2 regions of the Lysinibacillus sp. FSL M8-0337 genome follow, and region 1 is predicted to be linked to the other one. Evidence: a T-box and tRNA genes for the amino acid it is inferred to sense, from the RefSeq annotation. Region 1 holds a T-box; the other holds one or more tRNA genes.
What was found. A T-box is a leader RNA that pairs with one kind of tRNA and senses whether it is charged. The one in region 1 lies ahead of argS (arginine--tRNA ligase), so its partner is inferred to be a tRNA-Arg.
Positions count from the first base shown of each region.

Region 2: it has a tRNA-Arg gene. The T-box ahead of argS (arginine--tRNA ligase) is inferred to sense a tRNA for this amino acid. The anticodon was not compared.

Region 1 covers NZ_CP151996.1:2,256,059-2,262,054, forward strand. The annotation lists gene MKY08_RS10700 (hypothetical protein) at 1-637, opposite strand, end outside; gene MKY08_RS10705 (MFS transporter) at 845-2,026, opposite strand; gene argS (arginine--tRNA ligase) at 2,215-3,888, opposite strand; T-box leader at 3,930-4,147, opposite strand; gene MKY08_RS10715 (hypothetical protein) at 4,290-4,604, opposite strand; gene MKY08_RS10720 (aminotransferase class I/II-fold pyridoxal phosphate-dependent enzyme) at 4,898-5,996, opposite strand, start outside.
Region 2 covers NZ_CP151996.1:3,743,267-3,749,262, reverse strand. The annotation lists gene whiA (DNA-binding protein WhiA) at 1-874, shown strand, start outside; gene MKY08_RS18275 (HPr family phosphocarrier protein) at 987-1,244, shown strand; gene clpP (ATP-dependent Clp endopeptidase proteolytic subunit ClpP) at 1,413-2,000, opposite strand; tRNA gene MKY08_RS18265 (tRNA-Arg) at 2,308-2,382, shown strand; gene MKY08_RS18260 (basic amino acid ABC transporter substrate-binding protein) at 2,888-3,682, shown strand; gene MKY08_RS18255 (amino acid ABC transporter permease) at 3,778-4,482, shown strand; gene MKY08_RS18250 (amino acid ABC transporter ATP-binding protein) at 4,479-5,201, shown strand; gene MKY08_RS18245 (spore coat protein) at 5,251-5,865, opposite strand.

The sequences.
Region 1 (5,996 bases):
GTCGATTAAAATAAACGCCCACAATTTGACCATTTTCTGCCTCCATCACAGGGCTACCGGGTGGTAAAGCTTGGTCTACATCTATATAATAAGCAGCGACCTTGTCACTATATCTTTTGATTGTGTGGGGTAAGCCATCGACATACACGGCCAAGTGATCCAACTTGCCATTGAATACAGTTGGAACATTGACCGACGCATTATATTTCACTTGTAAAATAGCAATATTATAAGCAGTAGATATATAGCGTACATCAGCTTCTACAAGTTTATCGTTACTAAATTGCACAAGGGCAGTAGGTTTTGATGCGACCAACGCTCCGTTTGTTACAATATAGAGCATCGAAGGGTCTTTCTTCACAATAATACCCGCGCCAATAGCGCTCTCCCCTACAACCGTCACCTCTGGAATAAGCTTTTCCTCTTGTTTCTCGACGGGTTTGTCAGATTTAATTGCTGTTTTTTCCTTGTTAAACATGTCGGCAACAGATTGATCACCACAACCTGTTAACAGGAGGGTTGCCGCTCCAACGATAAGCATCTTTTTTCGCATTTGTTCACCAATACTTTCTATCGAACTTCTTTCTTTACTATCATAAACAACGATGTCATTTGTTTCAAGTTTACATAATATCATTATTGAAATATATCCGTTAAAATAAGGCCATTTTTAAAAATTTATCTACTTACATTAAAGAAAAATAGCATTTTGTCATACTTTTCGAAGTGTTCTTTCTGTTCAAGAAGCACTCTTTAAACGAGCAAAAGGCAGTAACGACATGTTAAGTTGCCGTTACTGCCCTTGCAATTAAAATTTTTTTGAAACCTGCAAAAGACATGCTATTTATTTCTTCCTTAATACAAGTGCTGTAGTAATAATCCCAAACGTTAATAGCAAAAAGATAACGAAGGTAAACGAATGGTTACCTGTTAAATCATAGCAATAACCGATTAGTGTAGGAATAATTGCGCTCATCATAAATCCACCAGACATGACCATTGAGGACCAGCTATTGGCCTCTTCATGCGAGCGTGCTTCATCCAATGGTAATAATAAACCAATAGGAAACAATCCACTTAGCACAATCCCAATAATAAGAACGCCAATCCATACTAGCCATCCCGTTCCTAACCATAATAGTGCAAAACCGATAACACCGATAATTCCTAATGACAATAGCCATCGAATACGATTTGACCATTTTTCCATTAGGATCGGGACAACTATATTTCCTATCATCTGTATGATTGACAGAAAAGTTAACATCGAACTGGCAGCAACGAGTGTTAAGCCTTTATCTTGTAAAATAGGCGTTAACCAAGACATCATCGAGAAAAATAACGATGTTTGAAAACCAAAATAAAGTAAAATCGTCCACGCACGGCTGTTTTTCCACGGATTACGTACAGCTTCCTTTGTTCGCTCATCCTTTTGTACAGACGACTGCTCTACCTGATTTGGGATAACAAGCAACCAAATTATAAGAGCAAGCACAGCCAGCATTGCCCAGCTACCAAGGGCAATGGTCCAATCTTTATGAAACCCATTATAAAATGATACCGTTAATGCCGCACTTAATGTTGCACCTGTCCCAATGCCAAAAGAATACACGCCAACTACCGTTGCAAAACGATTTGGAAATTGTTCTTTAATAAATGCATTTACCATCGGCCCGATAATAGCGATGGCAAGACCAGCAGCAAAACTTGTAACCACAAGCAAAACGAAGCTTTCCTGTAACCATCGAAGTCCATTGGCTAACCCAATAATAGTTAAAAGTAGTGCAATTGAAAACTTTGTACCAAGCCGTCGCTGTAACGGAACAGCCACTGGTGCAAAAAGCCCCATACAAAAGACAGGAATGGATGTTAATAAACTCATTTGCGTATTGGATACTTGAAGAGACTCCATTAACACATTAAATAGTGGCCCTATGCTAGTTACAGCTGGTCGCATATTGAGGGCGACGAAAAAAATACTGACAACAACGACGATTGTCGAAGCTGTCCATTGTTTATTATTCATAACGTTGAATACCTTTCTAATGCCAAGTTCACTACTATGTCATTGTCCTTGATAAATAATGTTGTCAGACATCCGATTTCTTCTAGTCTTCTTTTAGCATTTTCTCTGCTTACGGTCAATATTTCATTATTTTTATATGCATCCTGCTTTATTTGTGCTTTTGGCACAATAAACTTAGAGAAGCATCATCACATATTTTTCGGTGCTTCGATTCCTAACAAAGCTAATGCTTCGTTTAGAATTATAGCTACACCTTGACATAATGTTAAACGGCAACTTTGTAAGCGATCTTTTGTTAATATTTTATTCGTTGCATAATATTTATTAAACGCACGAGCTAATTGTAAAGCATATTTAGCTACGATGGAAGGATCTACTTGTTCATAAGCGTTCGTTATTACACGAGGAAATTGTTCAAGTAACAACAAGACCTGCCATGCCTGTTGTCCTAACGGTTGGAAAGACACTTCCTCAAGTGGACCATCTGCTTTGTCCAAAATGGAGTGAATGCGTGCATGCGTATATTGGATATATGGGCCCGTTTCCCCTTCAAACTGCATCATGTCGTTTATAGAAAATTCAATATCATGGATGCGATTATTTTTTAAGTCATTGAAAATAACGGCACCTACACCAACCTGCCTTGCTACTTCTTCTTTATTTTGTAAATGTGGATTTTTCAGTTGAATACTTTGTTTTGCAGTCTCAATCGCTTCTGTCAATACATCATGAAGAAGAACAATTTTCCCTTTTCGCGTTGACATCTTTTTTCCATCTTGAAGTATCATTCCAAAAGCCACATGGCGTAAATCTTGTGCCCAATCATAACCCATTTTTTCAATAACGTGAAATAACTGTTGGAAATGCAATGTTTGTTCATTGCCCACGACATAGTAAATTTTTTCAGGATTATACTGTTGCTTTCGATAAAAGGCAGCGGCTAAATCACGCGTAGCATACAGTGTAGCGCCATCTGTTTTCATTATGATACAAGGAGGCATATCCTCTAATTCAACCACATATGCACCTTCAGATAGTGTCAGCAGTTCTTTTGTTTGTAATTCACTTACAACCGCTGGCATTTTATCATTATAGAACGCTTCTCCTTCGTAACGATCAAATTGAATACCTAACAACTGATATAGTCCCTTAAATTCTTCTAATGATACTTCTCTAAACCATTGCCATAGAGCAAGTGCCTGTTCATCTTGCTCTTCTAACGCTTTAAATGCCGCTCGCGCTTGTACAATTAACGTTGCATCTTGTTGTGCTTCTTCATGAAATTTTACATAAATTTTCAATAATTCTTTAATTGGTGCAGCTTCAATTGCTTGTTGGTTTCCCCATAGATGATAAGCGACAATTAACTTTCCAAACTGAGTACCCCAATCGCCTAAATGATTAATACAAATAGCCTTATAGCCATTTTTCTCTGCTAGATTGGCAAGGGCATTGCCTATAACTGTTGAACGTAAATGCCCCATTGAGAAAGGCTTGGCAATATTTGGTGAAGAAAAGTCGAATACGGCACTGCCTTTACTTATTGGACTTGTTCCATATAATTTTTGCTCTTTCATCACTTTGCTTAATACTTGTTGTGTGATGAGGTGTTGATTTAAAAATAAATTGACATATCCGCCAACTAGCTCGATAGATTGTATCAGCTCACACGTTACATTTTTTTGAATTTCAGTTGTAATGGTTTGTGGAGATTTACCTAGCTGTTTAGACAGTTTAAAACACGGCAGGGCAAAATCACCCAATGCTCTATTTTTAGGTTTTTCAAGTAATGTTTCAATCTCCTCGGCTGCTACTTGCTGATGTAATGCTATCGCTAAACTTTTCGCAATGTGTGTTATCAATCCATTCCCTCCTCTACAAAATAAAAAAGCTCCCGTCTCAAATAAGAGACGAGAGCAATGCATTCCCGTGGTACCACTCTAGTTGCCATTATTATGACCACTTTCAATTGATAACGGGGTGACGCCCCGGTATTCCCTACTAATATTTCGGGAAACTTCTCCAAAGTGCGTTTCATTCAAACGACCTGCATTAGGCTCACACCATCCCTAACTCGCTTGGCAGCTCAAAATGAATTACTGTCTTTTTCACAGAATGTACAATTGTTAATTTTGGAATATTTTACATGATTATATTCTTCAAGTCAACGTTGTTTTGGTTTAAGTAGCGAACGATGGATAATGTCAAATTTCTCCACTTACATTCAAGCTCACTTCTTCATTTAAAAAAATGCGAATATCTATTAACGTAATTCAATTAAATTAGGTAGCTTCTCCAATACTACTTTAAACTCTAGTAAGTCTTTAAATATATATTGTTTATCAATGCCATTAAAGAAAGTATATTGCGCACGTTCGAGATTATTCGTGATTTCAAGGGAGATCGAAACATGCGTCAAATCACAGTCCGGTAAATGACAGTGTTCTTCAGCAAACCATTTAACGAATACAGGTTCCGTTATCTCTTTTGTATAGAAAAGTAAATTTTGATCTTCATAAAATCTAAACTTAAAGCCCTTTTGCAATAACAAGTGTAATATTTGTTCTTTTGTCTCCATTGTTCATCCTCCTATAATGAAAATATTTTTTTGCTTGTAACAGTTTTACACCTAGATTATACCAAAGTAAACATTCCCAATTATATACATCTTTCTATGTTAACATTATTTGTTTGATTATTAAAATAATACACCTACATTTGCAACTACAATACCTACAGCTAATATGGTGTTTTTATACGTTTTGCAATAAGAAAAGAACATATTTTGAAAACCTATAATCAAAACATGTTCTTGATATTAAATAATTACATTTCAATAAATATGAAAGAAAGTGAATCGACAGCGTAACTTCAATTTTTGGCAGTCTGTAGCACCTTGCTCTTATTGACATCGGACAGCACTTTGACAGAAATAGCTCTTGCGTACTCATCCAAAAGTGCAATCGTCTTCTTTATTTCCATATAAGTTGTTTCAGGGTTAATCGTACACATTCTTAAAACTACTTGGCCGTTTAATATCGTCGTAAAGACCCCAGCATAAGCACTACTTACCATTTTTCTCGAAATTTCTGTATTCACTCTATTTATGATCTCATCGTCAAAATTCGATGGTGAAAATCGAAAATTGACGATTGCCAAGTTCGCTTTCGTTATAATGCTCCAATCCTTGTACTTTAAAACTTCACTTTCTGCATATTCTGCTAGACGTATACCATGATTAATCAATTCCTCCATCTTATCCGACCCTAGAACTTGCAACGTGAACCACAGCTTTAGCGCTCTAGCTGGCCGTGTCAGTTCCATACCAAAGTCCCAAAAATTAATTTCTTCATTATTTATTTGTGCATCCCTTAAATATTCAGGATTAGTATGAAAGCTATGAAATAATAGGTTTTTATTTTTAACCAAAATCATGCCACAACCATACGTCTGAAATAACCATTTATGGGCATCCCAACTGACGCTATCGGCATTTTCAATCCCTTTTAACTTACTTTTATGCTTTTTTGACAGAAGGACAGTCGCTCCATAAGCCCCATCAACATGCATCCAAAGGTTAAACTTTTGGCAAATGCGATGAATATCTTCCATACGATCAATACTTCCTGTATTAGTGGAACCAGCACTGGCAATCACTATAAATGGCTTTAAGCCTAATGATAAGTCTGCTTTTATTTGTTCATGCAGCAACATTGTATTTAATTTAAAATTATCAGTTGGAATAATTCTAATATTACGGTCGCTTAAACCAATTATTTTTAGACCTTTCATTACGGATGAATGTGTTTGATCGGAAATATAGGCTATTCCTTTGGCAAGATCACCATCCAATTTATTATCACGCGCTACGGTTAACGCAGTAATATTTGCAATCGAACCACCTGATACAAAAATTCCGCCAGATTGTTCGGTGTAACCAATTTTATTATTTAACCAAGCGATGAGTTCC
Region 2 (5,996 bases), 1.5 Mb from region 1:
ATCCGCGTTAATTCGTATGAATGGTTCGTTATCTTTTGCTAACAAACAACTTAGCTTAGACGTGCAAACCGAAAACGCTGCAATCGCACGAAGGCTTTATACGATAATGAAGAAGTTGTATCCATATAATGTGGAGCTACTTGTACGTAAGAAAATGCGATTGAAAAAAAATAATGTATATATATGTCGTGTACGTGAGGGTGCACGTGAATTGCTCATTAATTTAGCTATTATTTCAGATGATTTTCAATTTAATCATACGATTTCTAAAGAGCTGATTAAAAAGAGTGGTCATAAAAGAGCCTACTTACGTGGAGCGTTTTTAGCAGGTGGCTCGGTAAATAATCCAGAAACGTCTGCCTATCATTTAGAAATTTATTCTTTGTATAAAGAGCATGGTGAGGCATTAATGGATTTAATGAACGAATTTGAATTGAATGCAAAAACCATTGAACGCAAGAAGGGCTTTGTGACATACTTAAAGGAAGCGGAAAAGATTTCCGACTTTTTAAATATTGTCGGAGCCCATCAAGCCATGATGAAATTTGAAGATGTTCGTATATTACGCGATATGCGCAATAGTGTGAATCGGATTGTCAACTGTGAAACAGCAAACTTGAATAAAACGATAGGTGCTGCACTGCGTCAGGTAGAAAATATTCGATTTATCGAAAATTCCATTGGCTTGGATCAGTTGCCAGAAAAACTGCGCGAAATTGCACGCCTACGTGTGGAATACCAAGATGTGACGTTAAAAGAACTTGGTGAAATGGTATCAAGTGGAACGGTTAGTAAATCAGGAGTCAATCATCGATTGCGTAAAATAGACGAAATAGCAGATGCATTAAGAAGAGGTGAAAAGATAGGCGGTTAAGTTTTCATGCGTATTTGATATGAAAGCAAGCACAATCGCTTATTGTTCTTCTGCTGTTAAGTGAGGTAATATAATACTAATAGATGAACGGTAGTGAAGGGGAGTATTGCGAATGACTGAAAAAACAGTCCAGGTAAAATTAAAATTAGGACTTCAAGCTAGACAAGCAGCGTTGTTTGTACAGGAAGCAAATCGTTTCAGCGCTGATATTTTTCTTGAGAAAGACGATAAAAAAGTAAATGCCAAATCCATTATGGGTGTAATGAGCTTAGCCATTGCAAAAGGCACGAAGGTTGTTTTAAGCAGTGAAGGTAGCGATGCAGAGCAAGCGGTTTCATCCTTAGCTGCGCTTATTGAAAAGGAAGACTAATCAAAAACCTCTAAGTCATAAGAGCTTAGAGGTTTTTGATATTGCCGTTGGGCGGACACAAATGAAAGTTGCGACTCTCGCTAGTGAGCGGATGTTTTATGTCTTACGTGAGAGCCTAGCACCCATTAAAAAAACCGCTAAGTCATTTGAGCTTAGCGGTTTTTCTAATTAGCGTTCGTTACGTACAAAAATATGGTCGATTAAGCCGTATTCTTTCGCACGTTCAGCTGTCATGAAGTTATCACGGTCAGTATCTCTTGAAATGACTTCTAATGGCTGACCTGTACGTTCAGATAAAATACCATTTAATTTTTCGCGAAGGAATAAAATGCGTTTTGCCGCAATTTCAATTTCAGTCGCTTGACCTTGTGCACCACCAAGTGGTTGGTGAATCATTACTTCTGCATTTGGTAATGCATAACGTTTACCAGGTTCACCAGCAGCAAGCAGGAAAGCACCCATAGATGCAGCCATACCAATACAAATTGTTTGTACTTTTGGCTTGATGAATTGCATTGTATCGTAGATTGCCATACCAGCTGTAATCGAACCACCTGGTGAGTTAATATAAAGAGAAATATCTTTATCTGGATCTTCTGCTTCTAAGAATAGAAGCTGTGCAACGATTGAGTTTGCAACGTTGTCATCAATCGCACTACCTAATAGGATAATACGGTCTTTTAGTAGTCGTGAATAAATGTCATAAGCACGTTCACCACGACTTGTTTGTTCAATAACTGTAGGAATTAAATTCATGTTAAATCCTCCTTAAAAAGCTAAATTCGAATACTTTTACTGAAATCATCCATTATATTTCAGTTGTAACCTTATCATACACATTATAGTCAGGGAAGGTCAAATATTAACGCTGATATTAAAAAATAAAATACATAACAAAAATAATAATTTATAGTTGAAAAATGGGCAAGACGTTTGTATAATGGAAAGGTCGTAAGTTAAAGTACAGTACACTATTTTGCAGGTATGCTTCTGAAATGAGGGTTATCTACATGATGCTTTACCGTAAAGCCTTAGAGTGAGTACTTTTTTTTTATGTTCAATTGCCCTCGTGGTGTAATGGATAACACGTAAGATTCCGGTTCTTGCACTGGGGGTTCGATTCCCTCCGAGGGCGCCATTTTACTGATTATTTGATATACTTTTATAGCTCGTTCTCCTATAAGTAGTTTAGCAGCCTGCTTAGGGGAGAAAGAGAGGAATAGGAGGGAATATTGTCCCGTAGGCATTATTCCCAGATTTATTCCTTTCTAAACCTTCAAAAAGCAACAACTCCAAAAAGTTTTTTAGTGAACATACCGAACGTGAGGCTAGCACGCTAGCCCAAAAGAAGAATCCTATCTGAGGGGATTCTTTTTTTGTGCTCCAAAATATCTAAAATCTGTATAAAAACAATCTTAAAATTGCATAAGTATACATTTTACGACGAACATCTTGTTTTTATTACATAATTTTTCTTCATTATGTTTAGTAAAATTCATTTTTATGAAAAAATAATCACTTTTATACGAAATCGTATTGTATATCAACTCTATTGACACTATAATTGACCTAATAGTCTAACATTTCCGAATTGAGAAAAATGAAGTGATCGGAAAATCATTAAATGTTTAGGGGGAAAAACTATGAAAAAACGTTTTTGGACGTTATTGATGATCGTGGCGGCATTTACGCTTGTGCTAGCGGGCTGCGGTGCTAAAGAAGACACATCTACTGGCGATGCACCGGCTGATGGTGGCGCGAAGGACAAGGTGTATAAGGTAGGAACAGAGGCTACATTTGCACCGTTCGAGTCAATTGACGATAAAGGGAATATTGTGGGATTAGATGTCGATATTTTGCAAGCGATTGCGGATGAAATGGGCTTTAAAGTAGAATGGGAAAACATTGGCTGGGAGCCAGTATTCCAAACAATTAAAAATGGTGAAACACATATCGGTGCTTCTGGTATTACGATCAATGAAGAACGTAAAGCATCATTTGATTTTACAGAACCATATTATGAATCTCAATTATTAATCGTTGTAAAAGAAGATTCTAATATTAAGTCTTTAGCAGATTTAAAAGATAAAAAGATTTCTGTACAAATTAATGCAACGGGTCATATGGCAGCAAAAAAATTACAAGGTGATGCAAGTACAAACATCATGGCATTTGAAAACCAACCTGTTGCTATTCAAGAAATGTTAAACGGTAACGTAGATGCAACAATTGGCGACAATGCAGTTATTTATGAATATATCAAGGCGAATCCAAATGCAAAACTTAAAGTAATTGAAGATGATGCATTTGAAAAAGAATACTATGGCTTTATGGTGAAAAAAGGCAATACGGAGTTATTAAAACTATTAAATGAAGGTCTACAAAAAATTAAAGACAATGGTAAATTAGCAGAAATTACTGGTCAGGACTTTAAGTAATAAATGATGCCGTTAGCCCTAATCATGCTAGCGGCTCATTTGATTTATTAGGGGATTTAATAGTAGAGAATTTGAATGGGAAAGTAGGGGTTCTGATGGACATCTTTGATTTACAATGGGACATAGTTTGGAACTACCGTGATATGTTTATACGTGGTATAGGTATAACAATCATTTTAACACTCAGCGGTTATTTTGGTGGTATTATTTTAGGCTTACTATTAGGTTTAGGAAAACTATCGCAAAATAAATTAATTTACTGGCCATCTAAACTATATGTGGATTTATTCCGTGGAACACCAATGCTTGTGCAAATTTTACTAATTCATTTAGCGGTTATTCCAACAATTTTTGGTCATTCATTAGGTTATATGGTTTCTGGTATTACAGCACTTGTATTAAACTGTGCTGCTTATAATGCAGAAATTTTTCGTGCGGGTATTCAGAGCATTGATAAAGGGCAAATGGAAGCAGCACGTTCACTTGGCTTAACACACAATCAAGCGATGAAAAAAGTAATTTTACCACAAGCTTTTAGACGTATGATTCCACCACTTGGTAACGAATTTATTGCGTTACTAAAAGATTCTTCTCTAGTAACGGTTATTGCAGCACCAGATATTTTATATGCAAGTAAAGTAGTAGCGGGTGCGAGCTTCCGTTTCTGGGAACCGTATATTGTCGCTGCCCTACTATACTTGGTTTTAACATATGTTGTAACAAAGGTAGTCGCATTTATAGAGAAGCGATTTAGCAATAGTTATGTCCCTCGTAAAGCAGAAGGGAGAGAAGCAAGATGATTAAAATTGAAAACCTACACAAATACTTTGGGAAGCTAGAAGTATTGAAGGGTATTGATTACGAAATACAAGAAAAGCAAGTGGTTTGTGTCATTGGTCCTTCAGGGTCAGGGAAAAGTACTTTTTTACGTTGCATCAATATGCTCGAAGAAGTAACGGACGGTGCCATTTATATAGAAGATATCAAGATAAATGCACCAAAAACAAATATTAATGCCATCCGAGCAGAAGTCGGGATGGTGTTCCAACAATTTAATTTGTTCCCTCATATGAATGTCATTGATAATGTTACAATGGCGCCAATGCAAATTCGTAAAATGAGTCGTGCGGATGCAGAGCAATTAGGTCATGAGCTTTTGAAAAAGGTCGGTCTTGATAGCAAAGCTTATAGCTATCCAGAACAGCTTTCAGGTGGACAACAACAACGAGTAGCGATTGCTAGAGCGTTAGCGATGAAACCAAAGGCTATATTATTCGATGAACCAACTTCTGCACTTGACCCAGAAATGGTGAAAGAAGTATTAGATGTTATGAAAAATCTAGCATCTGAAGGGATGACAATGATTGTAGTCACACATGAAATGGGCTTTGCGCGAGAAGTGGGCGATCGTGTTGTGTTCATGGATGGTGGTTTTATTGTAGAGGAAGGTACGCCAGAAGAGATTTTTGGTAATCCACAAAATGAGCGAACAAAAGCCTTTTTAGGGAAAGTTCTTTAATATTAGGAAAAACCATTCATCGCATTTCGCAATGAATGGTTTTTTGTTATTAATGGAGGGGATTTGTAGTAGTAGCGAACGAATCAAGCATTGCACGCATATCTTGTTGCGAGTATTGCGGCACTTGATAATAGCCATGCTTATTTTGGTAAATAGAAAGTTCGTATGCCATTTCGATACAGTTGGGAATACTATCTGCAACAACACGACGCACAACTGGATTTGTTGTTTCTGTCGCTGCTGCCGTTAAACATTTAGCAGACCCTTTATGTGCACCAAGCAAGAAGCCAGAAATGATTTCATCATTGATTTCACTTACATTTTGCATTGGCTTTTTCGGCTGTGAAGGTGTAATGCCGTATTGGAAGTTGTTTCCTGTTTGCATTTCATAACGACCTGTTGGCACAGATGGATCATGCCCTGTTTTAAATGACTCCACAATCGTATTGTACATACCGAGTGTGAAATTATATTGATTGTCCAAAATGCTAAGTAATTCTGGATCTTTTACTTGCGGACGTAAAAGCATGGATTGATTCAGACATGCAATAATTTCGCCAATTGCTTCATGCATGTCCATTACTTCATGTCCACCGTGATTTAGGCTTTGTTGTTGGTTTGATGATGTTACATCATTTGATTCATTATAAAAAGATTGTGACAAAAAAAACGCCTCCTGAATGTATAGTTTGTTGCAGTAATTAGTATGTCTTGTTCACCATATTTCATACGACATAAATCTGTTTGCATATATTTAGCATAGCGATGTTTTTTTGCAACACATTAGAGGTATAA